Regions from separate parts of the Rhodoplanes sp. P11 genome, predicted to be linked through region 1. Evidence: predicted binding sites of a transcription regulator. Region 1 holds the regulator's gene; the other holds the start of a gene.
What was found. The regulator PhoB, encoded in region 1, activates phosphate uptake and scavenging genes when phosphate is short. The targets are predictions, from matches to a motif close to TGTCATNNANCTGTCAT.
Positions count from the first base shown of each region.

Region 2: the regulator PhoB is predicted to act here: its motif matches at 3,416-3,432, upstream of ACFQUV_RS16625 (YbhN family protein).

Region 1 is NZ_CAXWGY010000016.1:591,390-599,011, reverse strand. Features, by position in the region: gene ACFQUV_RS14475 (hypothetical protein) at 1-139, opposite strand, end outside; gene ACFQUV_RS14470 (hypothetical protein) at 295-912, opposite strand; gene phoB (phosphate regulon transcriptional regulator PhoB) at 1,006-1,707, opposite strand; gene phoU (phosphate signaling complex protein PhoU) at 1,766-2,479, opposite strand; gene pstB (phosphate ABC transporter ATP-binding protein PstB) at 2,556-3,389, opposite strand; gene pstA (phosphate ABC transporter permease PstA) at 3,386-4,225, opposite strand; gene pstC (phosphate ABC transporter permease subunit PstC) at 4,230-5,222, opposite strand; gene pstS (phosphate ABC transporter substrate-binding protein PstS) at 5,393-6,451, opposite strand; gene ACFQUV_RS14435 (cell wall metabolism sensor histidine kinase WalK) at 6,663-7,622, opposite strand, start outside.
Region 2 is NZ_CAXWGY010000017.1:461,759-469,380, reverse strand. Features, by position in the region: gene ACFQUV_RS16650 (DUF1858 domain-containing protein) at 1-223, opposite strand, end outside; gene ACFQUV_RS16645 (metal-sulfur cluster assembly factor) at 370-768, shown strand; gene ACFQUV_RS16640 (DUF2249 domain-containing protein) at 779-1,021, shown strand; gene ACFQUV_RS16635 (hypothetical protein) at 1,092-2,222, shown strand; gene ACFQUV_RS16630 (glycosyltransferase family 1 protein) at 2,188-3,243, opposite strand; gene ACFQUV_RS16625 (YbhN family protein) at 3,496-4,587, shown strand; gene ACFQUV_RS16620 (hypothetical protein) at 4,609-4,941, opposite strand; gene ACFQUV_RS16615 (DctP family TRAP transporter solute-binding subunit) at 5,223-6,257, shown strand; gene ACFQUV_RS16610 (TRAP transporter small permease) at 6,440-6,976, shown strand; gene ACFQUV_RS16605 (TRAP transporter large permease) at 7,128-7,622, shown strand, end outside.

The sequences.
Region 1 (7,622 bases):
TGCCGGCCGTCACCGACCGATAGCGTGTCGGCGCCACCGGCACGTCGGGATCGGCAGGATCGAGCCCCACCGCCATCGGGGGAGGGACCGAGCATGCGGACAGGATGGCCGACAGTGCGGCCAGCACGGCGATCTTCATGGAAAGCAACCTCGATGTCGGTCCCGGTCACCGGACATCCGGGGGCGCGCCGGCAACGATGCGAGCCGCATCGTCGCCGGAGCCGGCGGACAACCCGAGAACGGACAGGGAGAGCGGAGCCGATGGTCGCGTCGCCCCGACGGGGCGGACGGCGACTAGCAGTCGGTCGATCTCGGCGGACGATCGAGGCGCACCGCGAGCGACTTTTCGAAGCCGAGGTCGGGCGGTGACGGATCGGCAGCAGCGGTCAGCAGCATCATGGCCGTGACCGGAACGACGGGCGGGAGCGTCGCATGACAGGTGGCGGCGCCGCAGCAGGGGCCGTTCGGCGTGCTGTGCGGGGCCGCCGGGTCGCAGCCGCCGGCTGCGTCGGCTGTCGCGTGACACGACAACGCTGCCGAGGCGGAACGCTGGAGGCCGTCCTCGCTATCGTGCTCCTGCGCATCTCCGGAATGCGTGCCGGACTCGTCACGATCGGACAGCGTCTGCCCGGCATGCGAGTGCCGAGCATGATGCGACGTCGTATTCACATGATGATGGGCGGCGACGCCGATGGTCATGCCGGTCCTGATGATGCCGGTCGGCAGCTCCTGGGCCGACAATGCCCATCCCAGGCCCGCCGTGACAACGGCGAGCAACGTGACGAGCACGAAGCCGGGATAAGCGCGTCGCATCATGTTAAGTGAATATACGGATTGCGCCCCCGGAGGCAAGACGAACGGCGTCGATTGCTGCGAGGTCCCGGCGCGGTGTCGCGTGGAGACAACACGCACAGGTGCTTGAGCACCGGGCCGGGTGCGATCTTGCCGTTTCTCACGTCGACGCGCCTGTCCGGCGACAGCCCGCTGCATTGCACAGCGTGCCGATCAGGCGTCCGCACCGTAGCGGTCGTTGAGCGCGTAGCCGGCACCGCGCACGGTGCGGATCGGGTCGGAGCGCTGGCCCCGGTTGAGCGCCTTGCGCAGGCGGCCGACATGGACGTCGACGGTGCGCTCGTCGATGTAGACGTCGCGGCCCCACACCCGATCGAGAAGCTGCTCGCGCGAGAACACGCGGCCGGGATTCTCCATCAGGAATTCCAGCAGGCGGAACTCGGTCGGTCCGAGCGGCACGTCGCGCCCGCCGCGCGACACCCGCTTCTTCTCGCGGTTGAGCTCGATGTCGCCGGCGACGAGCACCGAGGCGACGCGCTCCGGCTTGGTGCGGCGCAGCAGCGCCCGGATGCGGGCGATCAGCTCGGGCACCGAGAACGGCTTGACGATGTAGTCGTCGGCCCCGGTGGCGAGGCCGCGCACCCGCTCGCCCTCCTCGCCGCGCGCCGTCAGCATGATGACCGGGAGCTGCTGGGTCTCGGTGCGCCCGCGCAGCCGGCGGATCAGCTCGATGCCCGACAGGCCCGGCAGCATCCAGTCGACGATGGCGAGATCGGGCGGGTTCTCCTTGAGGCGGAGATCGGCGTCGTCGCCGCGTCCGGCGGCGTCGACCGCATAGCCTTCGGCCTCGAGGTTGTAGCGCAGCAGCAGCGTCAGCGGCTCCTCGTCCTCGACGATCAGGATTCGTGCGGCCATCCGATGTGGTTCCTCTCGGGGGATCGCCGTCGCGACGAGGCGCGCGACGGTGACGGGGTCAGGCGTCGAACGGCACCACGGTGCTGGACGTGGTGTCGCCCTTCGGCCGCTCGTCGGCGAGGGCGCGGCCCTCGATCATGTAGTAGACCGTCTCGGCGATGTTGGTGGCGTGGTCGCCCATCCGCTCGATGTTCTTGGCGCAGAACAGGAGGTGGATGCAGATGCCGATGTTGCGCGGGTCCTCCATCATGTAGGTCAGGAGCTCGCGGAACAGCGAGTTGTTGACGGCGTCGACGCCCTCGTCGGCCCGCCACACGCCGATCGCCTTGGCGAGGTCGCGGCGCGCATAGGCGTCGAGCACGTCCTTGATCTGCGACAGCACCAGCTCGGTCATGTGCTCGACGCCGCGCATCACCTTCTGGGTGAGGAACTCGCTGTCGAGCGCCACCACCCGCTTGGCGATGTTCTTGGCGAGATCGCCGATCCGCTCGAGGTCGTTGGAGATCCGCAGCGAGCCGACCACCTCGCGCAGGTCGACCGCCATCGGCTGCCGGCGCGCGATGGTGAGGATCGCCCGCGCCTCGACCTCGCGCTGGAGGACGTCGATGCGGGTGTCGCCGGCGATGACACGCTGGGCCACGGTGAGGTCGCGGCGCGACAGCGCGTCGACGGCGTCGACGATCTGCTGCTCGGCGAGCCCGCCCATCTCGGCGACCATGCGGCCGAGCTCTTGCAGGTCGCTGTCGAACGCCTTGTGCGTGTGGTCCATCATGGACGTCACCCTTCCTGATCTTGGCCGGGACGCGGTGTCGGGAACCGGGTCGGGGCGGGGCCGGTGGGAGCGGCGGTCAGCCGAACCGTCCGGTGATGTAGTCCTGGGTCCGCGGGTCGACCGGCGAGGTGAACATCTTGCTGGTGGTGTCGAACTCGACCAGCTCGCCGAGATACATGAACGCCGTGTAGTCGGAGACGCGGGCCGCCTGCTGCATGTTGTGGGTCACGATGGCGATCGTGTAGTCGGTCTTCAGCTCGTCGATCAGCTCCTCGATCTTGGCGGTCGAGATCGGGTCGAGAGCCGAGCAGGGCTCATCGAGCAGGATCACCTCCGGCTGCACCGCGACCGTACGGGCGATGCACAGGCGCTGCTGCTGGCCGCCCGAGAGGCTGAGCCCGTTGGCCGAAAGCTTGTCCTTCACCTCGTTCCACAGGGCGGCGCGCTTGAGCGCCTGCTCGACGCGGCCGTCCATCTCGGATTTCGGCAGCGGCTCGTAGAGTCGGATGCCGAAGGCGATGTTCTCGTAGATCGACATCGGGAACGGCGTCGGCTTCTGGAACACCATCCCGACGCGCGCTCGCAGCAGGTTGAGGTCCTGCTTGGCGTCCAGGATGTTGTTGCCGTCGAGCAGCACCTCGCCCTCGGCCCGCTGGTTCGGGTAGAGGTCGTAGATGCGGTTGAGGATGCGCAGCAGGGTCGACTTGCCGCAGCCGGACGGGCCGATGAACGCAGTGACGCGCCGGGCGTAGAGCGAGACCGAGATGCTCCTCAGGGCGCGGTTGTCGCCGTAGTAGAAATCGACGTTCCGGATGGCGACCTTCTCGTCGGCGTCCGCCAGGGCGGCGCGCGCCGCGACGACCGGAGCCGGAACCGTGTTCGATCCGTGGGACAGGCCGGTGGAGCTCATGAATTGGTCCTCGTGGCCGAGAGGGCGCGCGCCGAGATCGACAGCGCGAGCACCGCGAAGGTGATGATCAGGGCGCCGGCCCAGGCGAGCTTCTGCCAGTCCGGATAGGGGCTCATGGCGAACTGGAAGATCACCACCGGCAGGCTCGCCAGCGGCTGCGTCATGTCGGCCGAGAAGAACTGATTGTTCAGGGCCGTGAACAGCAGCGGCGCGGTCTCGCCGCTGATCCGCGCGATCGCCAGCAGGATGCCGGTGACGATGCCGGCGCGCGCCGCCCGGTACGACACGTTGGCGATGACATGCGAGCGCGGCAGGCCGAGCGCGGTGGCCGCCTCGCGCAGCTCCTTCGGCACCGTCAGCAGCATGTCCTCGGTGGTGCGCACCACCACCGGCACCACCAGCACGGCGAGCGCCAGCGAGCCGGCGATGCCGGAGAAGTGGCCGAGCGGCCGTACCACCACCTCGTAGATGAACAGGCCGACCACGATCGAGGGGGCGCTGAGCAGGATGTCGTTGATGAAGCGCACCACGCTGGTCAGCATCGAGTAGCGGCCATACTCGGCCATGTAGGTGCCGGCCAGGATGCCGATCGGCGTGCCGATGGCGACCGCCACGCCCGACATCATCAGGCTGCCGACGATCGGGTTGAGCAGGCCGCCGGCGCTGCCGGGCGGCGGCGTCATCTCGGTGAACACCGCCACCGACAGGCTGCCGAAGCCGTTCCACAGCAGGGCGCCGAGCACCAGTACCAGCCAGCCGAGACCGATCACGGTGGCGACGACCGACAGCGTCATCACCACACTGTTGGCGAAGCGGCGACGTCGATAGAGCATCATGGCGTCACCCGATCTTCCGTTCGATGCGCATCAGCATGTAGCGCGCGATGGCCAGCACCACGAAGGTGATGACGAAGAGAATGAGGCCGAGCGCGACCAGCGACGAGGTGTAGAGGTCGCCCAGCGCCTCGGTGAACTCGTTGGCGATGGTGGCCGAGATGGTGGTGCCGGGAGCGAGCAGCGAGCCGGAGATGCGGTGCGCGTTGCCGATCACGAAGGTCACCGCCATGGTCTCGCCGAGGGCGCGGCCGAGGCCCAGCATGACGCCGCCGGTGACGCCGACTCGGGCGAACGGAATGACCACGTGGCGGAACACCTCCCAGGTGGTGCAGCCGAGGCCGTAGGCCGCCTCCTTGAGCACCGGCGGCACCGCCTCGAACACGTCGCGCGAGATCGAGGTGACGAAGGGCAGCACCATGATGGCGAGGATGAGCCCGGCGGTCAGCACGCCGATGCCGTAGGGCGGCCCGGCGAACAGGGTCGAGAGGATCGGCACCGGGCCGAACAGGTCGATCAGCGCCGGCTGCAACGTGTGCTGCAAGAAGGGCGCGAACACGAACAGGCCCCAGATGCCGTAGATGATGCTGGGGATGCCGGCGAGCAGCTCGATGGCGATGCCGATCGGCCGGCGCAGCCACATCGGGCACAGCTCGGTCAGGAACATCGCGATGAGGATGCCGAACGGCACCGCGATCGTCATGGCGATCAGCGAGGTGACGAGCGTGCCGTAGATCGGCGCCAGCGCGCCGAACTTCTCGGTCACCGGGTTCCAGCGCGAGGTGGTGAGGAAATCGAGGCCGAACGCCTGCAAGGCCGGCAGCGCGCCTTCGATCAGCGCCACGATGACGCCGCCGAGGATCACCAGCACCGAGACGGCGGCCGCGAATGTGATGGTGCGGAACGAGCCGTCGATCAGCCGCAGACGACCCAGCAACCGAAGACGATCGGGCGGGGACGACACGGCGGCGGGAGCGTCACGCAGAGCAAGGTCGACCACGGGCTGTCTCCGCCGAAGCATGACTGAGTTCTCTCCAGACGACGGCCGCCAGAGTGGCAGCGGGGCGGGTGCGGTGCGGCCCGCCGGACGATACGCCGGCCCGTCGTCGGACGCGAGAGGAGGGGGCCGTCGAGCCCCCTCCCGAGGGGCGTGCGGTGGAAAACCCGGAGCTACATTCCGAACAGCGGCTTGCCGCTCGCGTCCTTGATCTCGGCCGCCCAGGTCTTCTTGACGCTGGCGACGACGTTCTCGGGCATCGGGATGTAGTCGAGCTCCTCGGCCATCTTGTCGCCCTTCTCGTAGGCCCAGGCGAAGAACTTGAGGGCGTCGGCGGCGACCGCCGGATCGGTCGGCTGCTTGTGCATCAGAATCCAGGTCGCGGTGGTGATCGGCCAGGTGTCGGCGCCGGGCTGGTCGGTGATGATCACGCCGTAGCCGGGAACCGAGGTCCAGTCGGCGCTGGCGGCCGCGGCCTGGAACGACTTCATCTCGGGCGCGACGGCCTTGCCGTCCTTGTTGGTCAGCCGGGTGTGGGTCAGCTTGTTCTGCTTGGCATAGGCGTACTCGACGTAGCCGATCGAGCCCTTGGTCTGCGCGACGTTGTTGGCGACACCTTCGTTGCCCTTGGCGCCGATGCCGGTCGGCCACTGCACCGAGGTGGCGGAGCCCACCCGATCCTTCCACTCGGGGCTGACCTTCACCAGGTAGTCGGTGAAGTTGAAGGTGGTGCCGGAGCCGTCCGAGCGATGCACCACGGCGATCGCCTGCTTGGGCAGCTTGACCGACGGGTTGAGCTTGGCGATCGCCGGGTCGTCCCAGCTCTTGATGTCGCCGAGGAACATCTTGGCGAGCGTCGGACCGTCGAGCACCAGATCGCCCGGCTTGATGCCGTCGACATTGATGACCGGCACGATGCCGCCCATCACCATCGGGAACTGGACGAGGCCGTCCTTCTCGAGCTGCGGGCCCTTGAGCGGCGCGTCGGTGGCGCCGAACGTCACGGTCTTGGCCTGGATCTGCTTGATGCCGCCGCCGGAGCCGATCGACTGATAGTTGAGGCCGATCCCGGTCTCCTTCTTGTAGGTGTCGGCCCACTTCGCGTAGATCGGGTACGGGAAGGTGGCGCCGGCACCCGAGATGTCGGCGGCCACCGCGGGCGCGAGCGACGCCGCCAGGACCGACGACGCCACGATGGCGCCGGCCGCGATGAGGGTTCGGTGAAGCTTCACGGGGAGGTCTCCTGTCGTGGATGCACCGCACGAGGCGGACGCAATCGCACCGCCGCTCCGGCTCAATGCTGGATGGTCGATGCGGGTCTGTCGCTGTCCCTATCGGTGTCGGGCCGGCCGTCCGTTCATCGGGGATCGCGGCGGGCCGGCGGCACGGCCTAGACCGTGCCGGAGCTGTTCTAGGGCCTGATCATGACAGTTGGATGAATGCCTAAGCGGCGGATGCCGCGTCACTTTCTCGTGTAGGCGGAGTTTCTGTCACAATCGGCAGGCGGACCGTGAAGAGGGCGCCGGCGCCGGGCGCGCTGTCGATCGCGAGGCGGCCGCGGTGTCGTTGCAGGATGTGCTTGACGAGGGCCAGGCCGAGTCCGGTGCCGCCCTGAGCGCGGCTTTCCGCCACGTCGGCACGATAGAACCGCTCGGTCAGCCGCGGCAGATGCTCGGGCGCGATGCCGGGTCCGTAGTCGCGGATCGAGACCACCGCCTCGCGCCCCTGCGGCCCGGTCTCGCAGGCGATGGCGAGCTCGACGCGGCCGCCGCTGGCGCCGTATTTCAGGCCGTTCTCCACCAGGTTCTCGAAGGCGCGCACAAGCTCGTCGCGGTCGCCCGCGACGGTGACGGCGCCGTCCGGCGGCTCGAACACGATCACCACGCCGCGCTCGCCGGCGATCGGCTGCAAGCCGTCGGTGACCTGGCGCAGCAGCAGCACCAGCTCGACCGGGCTCTCCGGGCGGATATGCACCTTCAGCTCGATGCGCGACAGCGACAGCAGGTCGTCTATCAGCCGCGCCATGCGGCCGGCCTGCGCCTTCATGATACCGAGGAAGCGTTCGCGCGCGGCGGCGTCGGCGCGCGCCGGTCCCTGCAAGGTGTCGATGAAGCCGGACAGCGAAGCGAGCGGGGTGCGCAGCTCGTGGCTGGCATTGGCGATGAAGTCGACGCGCATCTGCTCGGAGCGGCGCAGCGGCGTCAGGTCGTGGAAGGTGACGACCAGCAGCCGGTCGCGCCGGGCGATACCGACGCGCGCGGCACCGCCGGCCGGCCGCGGCCGCTGCACCGGGGCGACCACCGCCTCCCACCAGCGTTCCGCCGGGACTCTCTGGAACATCTCGACGCGCTCCGGCGCGGTTCCTTCGGCGGCCTTGCGGACGGCGTCGAGAACCCCCGGATG
Region 2 (7,622 bases), on a different contig from region 1:
GCGGACCCCGCAGCGGAACGCCGCGCGCCGGCGCCGCCGCCGCGGCCCGCAGGGCCGCGATGAAGAGCACCGGATCGATGCCGTGCTCGCGGCAGGCATCGGCGACCGTGTGGAACGGGCCGATCGGGCAGCCGACGCACCGCATCCGATGATCGAGGAACACCCGCACGGTGGCGGGTGTCTCGCGCATCACCTCGACGACCAGCCGGTCGGAATCGATCACGAACTGTCCTCCACGGCCTGTTGCCCGTCCGGTGTACGCCAGGCCGCGGCCGGGCTCTTTGTGCCGGCACAAGCAATGCGGTCGGCGGCCGCGCCCATCGCGGCACTGTTTGTGCCCGGGCAAAGACGGCCCCGGCCGGCGCCGCCATGGTCACCTCGTACCGCGAGGGCTTCCCCATGACGTCACCCGACACCATCACCGAGCGGCCGGACACCGGCCTCGACGCCGACGGCCTCGATGCCGACGTGCTGGACTGCCTCCAATCGGTGATCGACCCCGAGGTCGGCCTCAGCGTCGTCGATCTCGGGCTCGTCTACGGGGCCCGCCGCTCCCCGGGTGCGGTCGAGGTGGACCTGACGCTCACGGCGCGCGCCTGCCCGCTCGGCGAGATGATCATGGACGACGCCCGCGACGCGCTGGCATCGCGCTTCCCGGACGTGCCCCGCATCGACGTGGCGCTCGTGTTCGATCCGCCCTGGACTCCCGACCGCATCACCGAGCACGGCCTCGCCCAGCTCGGCCACCCGCCCCGCGCCACCCGATGAGCATGACCCGATGAGCACCACGACCGAGACCGAGATCGACGTCCGCGCCCTGCCGCCCGGCTCCTGCCGCAACGTGATCTTCCGGGCGATCGCCGATCTCGGCGACGCCACCGCCCTGGTGGTGGCCGCCCCGCACGATCCGGCGCCGCTGCGCGAGTATCTCGCGGTGGCGCATCCGGACGAGTTCGACTGGACCTATGTGGAGCAGGGCCCCGATGTCTGGCGCGTCCGTATCAGCCGCGTCGCCGGCTGAGACCTCGGCGGCCACGGTGGTGCACGCCCCCGCCCCCTCGCCCGCCCCTCCACCCGCCGCCGCGAGCCGGATGCGGCTGCGTCTCGGCTTCCTCGGGCTCGGCGCGCTCGCCATGCTGACCGGCCTCTACGGCGGCCTGTGGCGGCTCGGCCTCGACCTGCCGCACGGATCGTCGCTCGCCGAGCTGCACGGCGCGCTCCTGATCTGCGGCCTGTTCGGCACCGTGATCGGGCTCGAACGGGCGGTGGCACTCGGCCGCGACTGGGCCTTCCTGGCGCCCGGCCTGTCCGGGCTCGGCACCCTGCTGATGCTGTCCGGCGCGCCGCTCGCCGGCGCCGTCGCCTATGCGCTCGCCGCCGCGATCCTCCTCGCTGCCACCTCGACGATCGCGGCGGCGCAGCCGGCGGTGTTCACCGGCACCCTCGTGGCCGGTGCGCTCGCCTGGCTCACCGGGACGGTGCTGTGGCTCTCCGGCAGCACCGTCCCGGAGGTCGCCGGCTGGTGGCTCGGCTTCCTGATCCTCACCATCGCGGGCGAGCGGCTGGAGCTGGGCCGGCTGATGGCGGTGAAGCGGGGCAGCGAGGCGCTGTTCCTGCTCGGTGTGGCGCTGATCGCGGCCGGCGCCCACAACGGCCTGACCAGCCCGAACGGCGCCCCCCTCTACGGCTTCGCTCTGCTGGTCCTCACCGCCTGGCTGATCCGTCACGACGTGGTCCGCCACACGGTGCGCCAGGCCGGGCAGACCCGCTTCATGGCGGTCTGCATGATCGCCGGCTATGTCTGGCTCGGTGCCGCCGGGGCGCTGCTGCTCGCCATGCCGCCGGCCGAGACGGCATTCGGCTACGACGCGGCGCTGCATGCCGTGCTGATCGGCTTCGTGTTCTCCATGGTGTTCGGCCACGCGCTGATCATCTTGCCGGCGGTGGCGCGGGTGCGCATCGCCTACCGGCCGGCCCTGTACGGGCCGCTGGTGCTGCTGCATGCCGCCGTGCTGCTGCGGGTCGCCGGCGACGTTCTGGCGTGGCAGCCGGGCCGCGCCTGGAGCGGGCCGCTGACGCTCGTGGCGCTCCTCGGCTTCGTCGGGCTGATCGTCGGCGGCATCGTCCGCCGCCCGCGGCGAAGCGACGCGCGCACCACCGCTACTGCGCCCGCGCCCGCCGCGCCGGTCACGCCCGGACCAGCCGCGAATCGCGGCCGCTGACGCGGCGACCACTGCCGCGCGCGACGCCCGCCCGCTCCAGATTGCCGAGGAAGCGGCGGGCGCTCTCCTCCCAGGTCAGCGTCATCGCATAGGCCCGGCAGGCCGCCCGCGGCAGCGCCGCGGCGGCCAGGCAGGCGGCGCGCAGGTCGTCGTCGAGCGCCGCCACCGGGGCATCGCCGACGACGTCGCGGGTCGCCGCCACCGGAAAGCCGGCGACCGGCAGGCCGCTCGCCAGCGCCTCCAGCAGCACCAGCCCGAAGGTGTCGGTGCGGCTCGGGAACACGAACACGTCGGCGGCCGCGTAGACGGCGGCGAGCTCCTCGCCGTGCCGCTCGCCGAGGAAATGCACGTCCGGATGCCGGGCCTGGAGCGCCGCCCGGGCCGGGCCGTCGCCGACCACCACCTTGCTGCCCGGCAGGTCGAGCGCCAGGAAGGCCGCGACGTTCTTCTCCACCGCCAGCCGGCCGACACCGAGAAACACCGGGCGCGGCAGGCCGAGATCGGCGCCGGGCCGCGGCCGGAACAGATCGACGTCGACACCGCGTGGCCAGCGCAGCACGGTGCGGAAGCCGCGGCCCTGAAGCTCGGCGATCAGCGAGGGGGTCGCCGCCATGGTGGCCGAGCCGGCATTGTGGAACCAACGCAGCCAGCTCCAGGTGACGTCGGCCGGGATCGGCCAGCGCGCCGCCGCATAGTCGGCGAGGCGGGTGTGAAAGCTGGTGGTGAAGCGCCGGCCGGAGCGCCGGCAATGGCGGCGGGCGAGGTGCCCGATCGGGCCTTCGGTCGCGATGTGGACGACGTCGGGCGCAGCCGCCTCGATCCGCCGCGCCACCGCGCCGGGCGGCGGCACCGCCAGGCGGATCGACGGATAGCTCGGCAGCGCCACCGTGCGCATCCCCTCCGGTGTGAGGAAATCGACCGAGGCGCCGAGCCCCGCGGCCGCCGCGGCCAGGGATTGCAGGGTGCGGACGACGCCGTTGACCTGCGGGTGCCAGGCATCGGTGGCGATCAGGATGCGCATGGTCCGCCCCGGTCCGTTCGTCCTCCGAGTCCCGCCCGTCCTCCGGGCCCCGCTCGTCGCTGCCGCATCGCCGCTCTCCCGCTCGGTCTGGTCTATGACGCGGCCTTGACGGGACCATGACGCAGGCACCGCCCGTGACGCGGGCCGGCAACCGTGCTAGGTCGTGCGCCCCTGTCGTGTCTCTGTCGCACGGCTGTGAAAAACCCGGACCCGGTGGGCGCGAGGCGCCCGGCCGGGCCGAAAGACGCGCGTGTGACCAAAGCCTTGCTGACGCCGAACCCAGAGCCTCGCGACGACGCGCCGACGTCCGGAGACGACGAGGCCGCACCTGATGCGGCATCGGCCCCGGTCGGCAGCGGCCGGGGCCGCTTGCAGCGGATCGGGGCATGGGTCGGCGGCATCCGCTGGAATCGGGTCGGCGCCGTGGTGGCGGTCGCCATCATCGCGGTGTCGATGGTGGTGCTCTACAATGTGCTCAGCGACATCGCGCTCGACGAGATCCGCACCGGCCTGACCAACATCCCGCCGGAGAATCTCGTCCGCGCCGCCCTGTTCGTGGCGATGGCCTACGCGACGCTGACCCTCTACGACTGGTTCGCGCTGCGCACCATCGGGGTCCGCCACATCCCCTACCGGGTGGCCGCGATGGTGAGCTTCACCAGCTACACCATCGGCCACAATATCGGGGCCACCGCCTTCTCGGCCGGCGCCATCCGCTGGCGCATCTACTCGTCCTGGGGCCTCGGCATCGTCGACGTGGCCAAGATCTGCTTCGTCGCCGGCCTCACCTTCTGGCTCGGCAACCTGGCGGTGCTCGGCATCGCCATGGTGTACGATCCGGCCGCGGTGAGCGCCGTCGACCAGCTCGCCCCGGCCGTCAACCGGATCATCGGGGTGGCGCTGCTGGTCGGCCTTGCCGCCTGGGTGGCCTGGGTGTGGGGCAAACCGCGGCGGCTCGGCCGCAACACCTGGACGGTGCAGCTTCCCGGCGGCCGATCGACGCTGTTGCAGATCGGCATCGGCATCACCGACCTGACCTGCTGCGCGCTCGCCATGTACATGCTGGTGCCGGCGACACCGCCGATCCACTTCTTCACCCTGGCGGGGGTGTTCATCGCCGCCACCCTGCTCGGCTTCGCCAGCCATGCGCCGGGCTCGATCGGCGTGTTCGACGCCGCCATGCTGGTCGGCCTGCCCTTCTTCGACAAGGAGGAGCTGATCGCCGGCCTGCTGATCTTCCGGCTGATGTACTTCATCGTGCCGTTCGCCTGCTCGCTCACCATCATCGGCATCCGCGAGGTGGTGCTGTCGATCCGCCGCAAGCGCGAGCTGGACGCGCCCTGAGCCTGCGGCGCGAGGCCGCCGTCAGGCGCGCGGAAAGGTCAGGTCGGGCCGGTCGAGCACCGGCAGCGGCCATTCGGCCGGCGGCGGCAGCGGACCGGTGAGCACCGCCCGCGGGATCTCGGGCCGCAAGATCCAGTCGAAGCTGCGGGCGCCGAGTCGACCGCCCTTCTTCAGCGGCAGCCCCTCGATGCACACCATGCGCTCCGGCCGCATCACCGCCGCGTCGTCCTCCTCGATCCAGGTCGGGACCAGCCACAGCTTGTCATCGTGACGCACCGCCGCACATTGCGCGAGCGACTTATCCTCCCTGAACTTCACGATGACCGAATAGATCGTCTCGTCGCGTCCCGGCATCCCGCCCCCATGCATGCTCGCCCGACACCGGCCTCGCCCGGCGCCAACACCGGCCCGGCACCATACCGGGCCGGCCCGGCGGGCGCGACCGAACCTTCGGCGACCCGGACCGGGCTGCGGCCACTTTCGCCTGGAACTGGTACCCCGCTCCGCGTATGACGGCTCCGCGCCCTCCGAGCCTCGATCCGATTGCATTGGCGGCCGCGCCGCGCAACAAAGTGCCACGACGGCCCGCCCCGCCCGGCGCGGATGCCTACGCCCGAACCACCAGGAGACATTTCATGACCAAGCGACTGCTCGCAGCGCTGGCGGCCGGTGTCGCCATCGCCCTCGCGGCGGCCCCGACGCTGCCCGCCGCCGCCCAGACCTACAAGGCCGAGTACAAGATCTCGACGGTGCTGGGCGCGCCCTTCCCGTGGGGCGTGTCGGCGCAGCGCTGGGCCGACCTGGTCAAGGAGCGCTCGAACGGCCGCATCGTCATGAAGGTCTATCCGGGCGCCCAGCTGGTCGGCGGCGACCAGACCAAGGAATTCACCGCCATGCGCCAGGGCGTCATCGATATGGCGGTCGGCTCGACCATCAACTGGTCGCCCCAGGTGGCGGAGCTGAACCTGTTCGCCCTGCCGTTCCTGATGCCCGACCACAAGGCGCTGGACGCCATCACGGGCGGCGAGGCCGGCAAGAAGCTGTTCGACATCGTCGCCGCCAAGGACGTGATCCCGCTCGCCTGGGGCGAGAACGGATTTCGCGAGGTGTCCAACTCCAAGCGCGATGTGAAGACCCCGGCCGACCTCAAGGGGCTCAAGATCCGGGTGGTCGGCTCGCCGCTGTTCAACGAGACCTTCACGGCGCTCGGCGCCAACCCGACCCAGATGAGCTGGGCCGACGCCCAGCCCGCGCTGTCGACCGGCGCGGTCGACGGCCAGGAGAACCCGATCACCGTCTACGTGGCGGCGAAGCTCAACACCGTCGGGCAGAAGCACCTGACTCTGTGGGGCTACGTCGCCGACCCGCTGATCTTCGCTGTGTCGAAGCCGGTGTGGGACACCTTCTCGGCCGAGGACCAGAAGCTCTTGCGCGAGACCGCCGCCGAGGCCGGCCAGTACGGCAAGGAGCTGGCCCGCAAGGGCATCACCGAGGAGGACCCGTCCACCCTCAAGGCCATCGAGGCGCTCGGCGTCACCGTCACCCGGCTCACCCCCGAGGACCAGAAGGCGTTCCAGGCCGCCACCAAGCCGGTCTACGACAAGTGGAAGGCGCGCATCGGCGTCCCGCTGGTCGAGGCCGCCGAGAAGGCGGTGGGGGAGAGGAAGTGAGACTGTCGATCCTCGTGTCCCGGGCGCGAGGCATCACGGCGCGATGCGCCGTGATGCCTGCGGACCCGGGACCCATCTGCCTCGAACAGGAACTGGGTCCCGCATCTGCGGTGTATCACGCGCGCTGCGCGCCCATGATTCACCGCGTGCGGGACACGAGGCCGTGCTGAACCAAGCCCGCCATGTCCTCCGAACCCGACCCGCTGATCGCCCCCAAGGACCCGCCGGTGCGGGTGCCGCTGTCGATCGAGAAGGTGCTGGCCGCGGCCGCCATGGCGGCCTTGTGCCTGATCACCCTCGGCAACGTGATCGCGCGCTATCTCACCAACTACTCCTTCGCGTTCACCGAGGAGTTCTCGATCGCCCTGATGGTGGTGGTTACGCTGCTCGGGGCCGGCATCGCCACCGCGGCCGACCGCCAGATCCGCATCGTGTTCTTCGCCGGCCTGCTGCCGCCCCGCGGACGGCGCGCCGCCGAGGTGATCGCGACGCTCGCCACCATCGTGATGTTCGGCCTCCTGGTCTGGCTCGGCACCCGGCTGGTGTGGGACGAGTACCGCTTCGAGGTGACGTCGCCCGGGCTCGGCGAGCCGCAGTGGATCTACACCGCCGCCCTGCCGCTGCTGTCGCTCGCGGTGATCGGCCGCGCCATCGGCCACCTCGTCCGCGTGCTGCGCTCGCGCGACACGCCGCCGCACGATCCGATCGAGCCCTTGTGATGATCGTTCTGACCCCGGCCACAGTCTCCGCTCATTCCCCCGCAAGCGGGAATCCAGTTTCGTCGTGCGGCCCCTGGGTCCCCGCATTCGCGGGGACGAGCGGACAACACACGGCACGTCGGCTCGCGACACTCCTCTTCGTGAGCCCGCCATGACCGCGGCCGTCCTCTTCCTCGGCTTCCTCGTCCTGTTCGTGCTCGGCACGCCGGTCGCGGTGGCGCTCGGGCTCGCCGGCTGCCTCGCCATCTGGATCGCCGATCTCGGCCTCCTCAGCGTGCCCACCAACGCCTACACCGGCATCGCCAAGTACCCGCTCCTCGCCGTGCCGATGTTCGTTCTGGTCGGGGCGATCTTCGACCGCTCGGGCGTGGCGCTGCGGCTCGTCAACTTCGCCACCGTGCTGGTCGGCCGACGGCCCGGCGCGCTCGCCGCCGTCACCGTGATGGTGAGCATGTTCCTGGGCGGCATCTCCGGGTCCGGCCCCGCCAATGCGGCCGCGGTCGGCGGCGCCATGATCGGAGCGCTGTCGCGCGCCGGCTATCCGCGCGCCTTCTCGGCCAGCGTGATCGGCGCCGCGGCGGCGACCGACATCCTGATCCCTCCGTCGATCGCGCTGATCATCTACAGCGTGCTGGTGCCGCAGGCG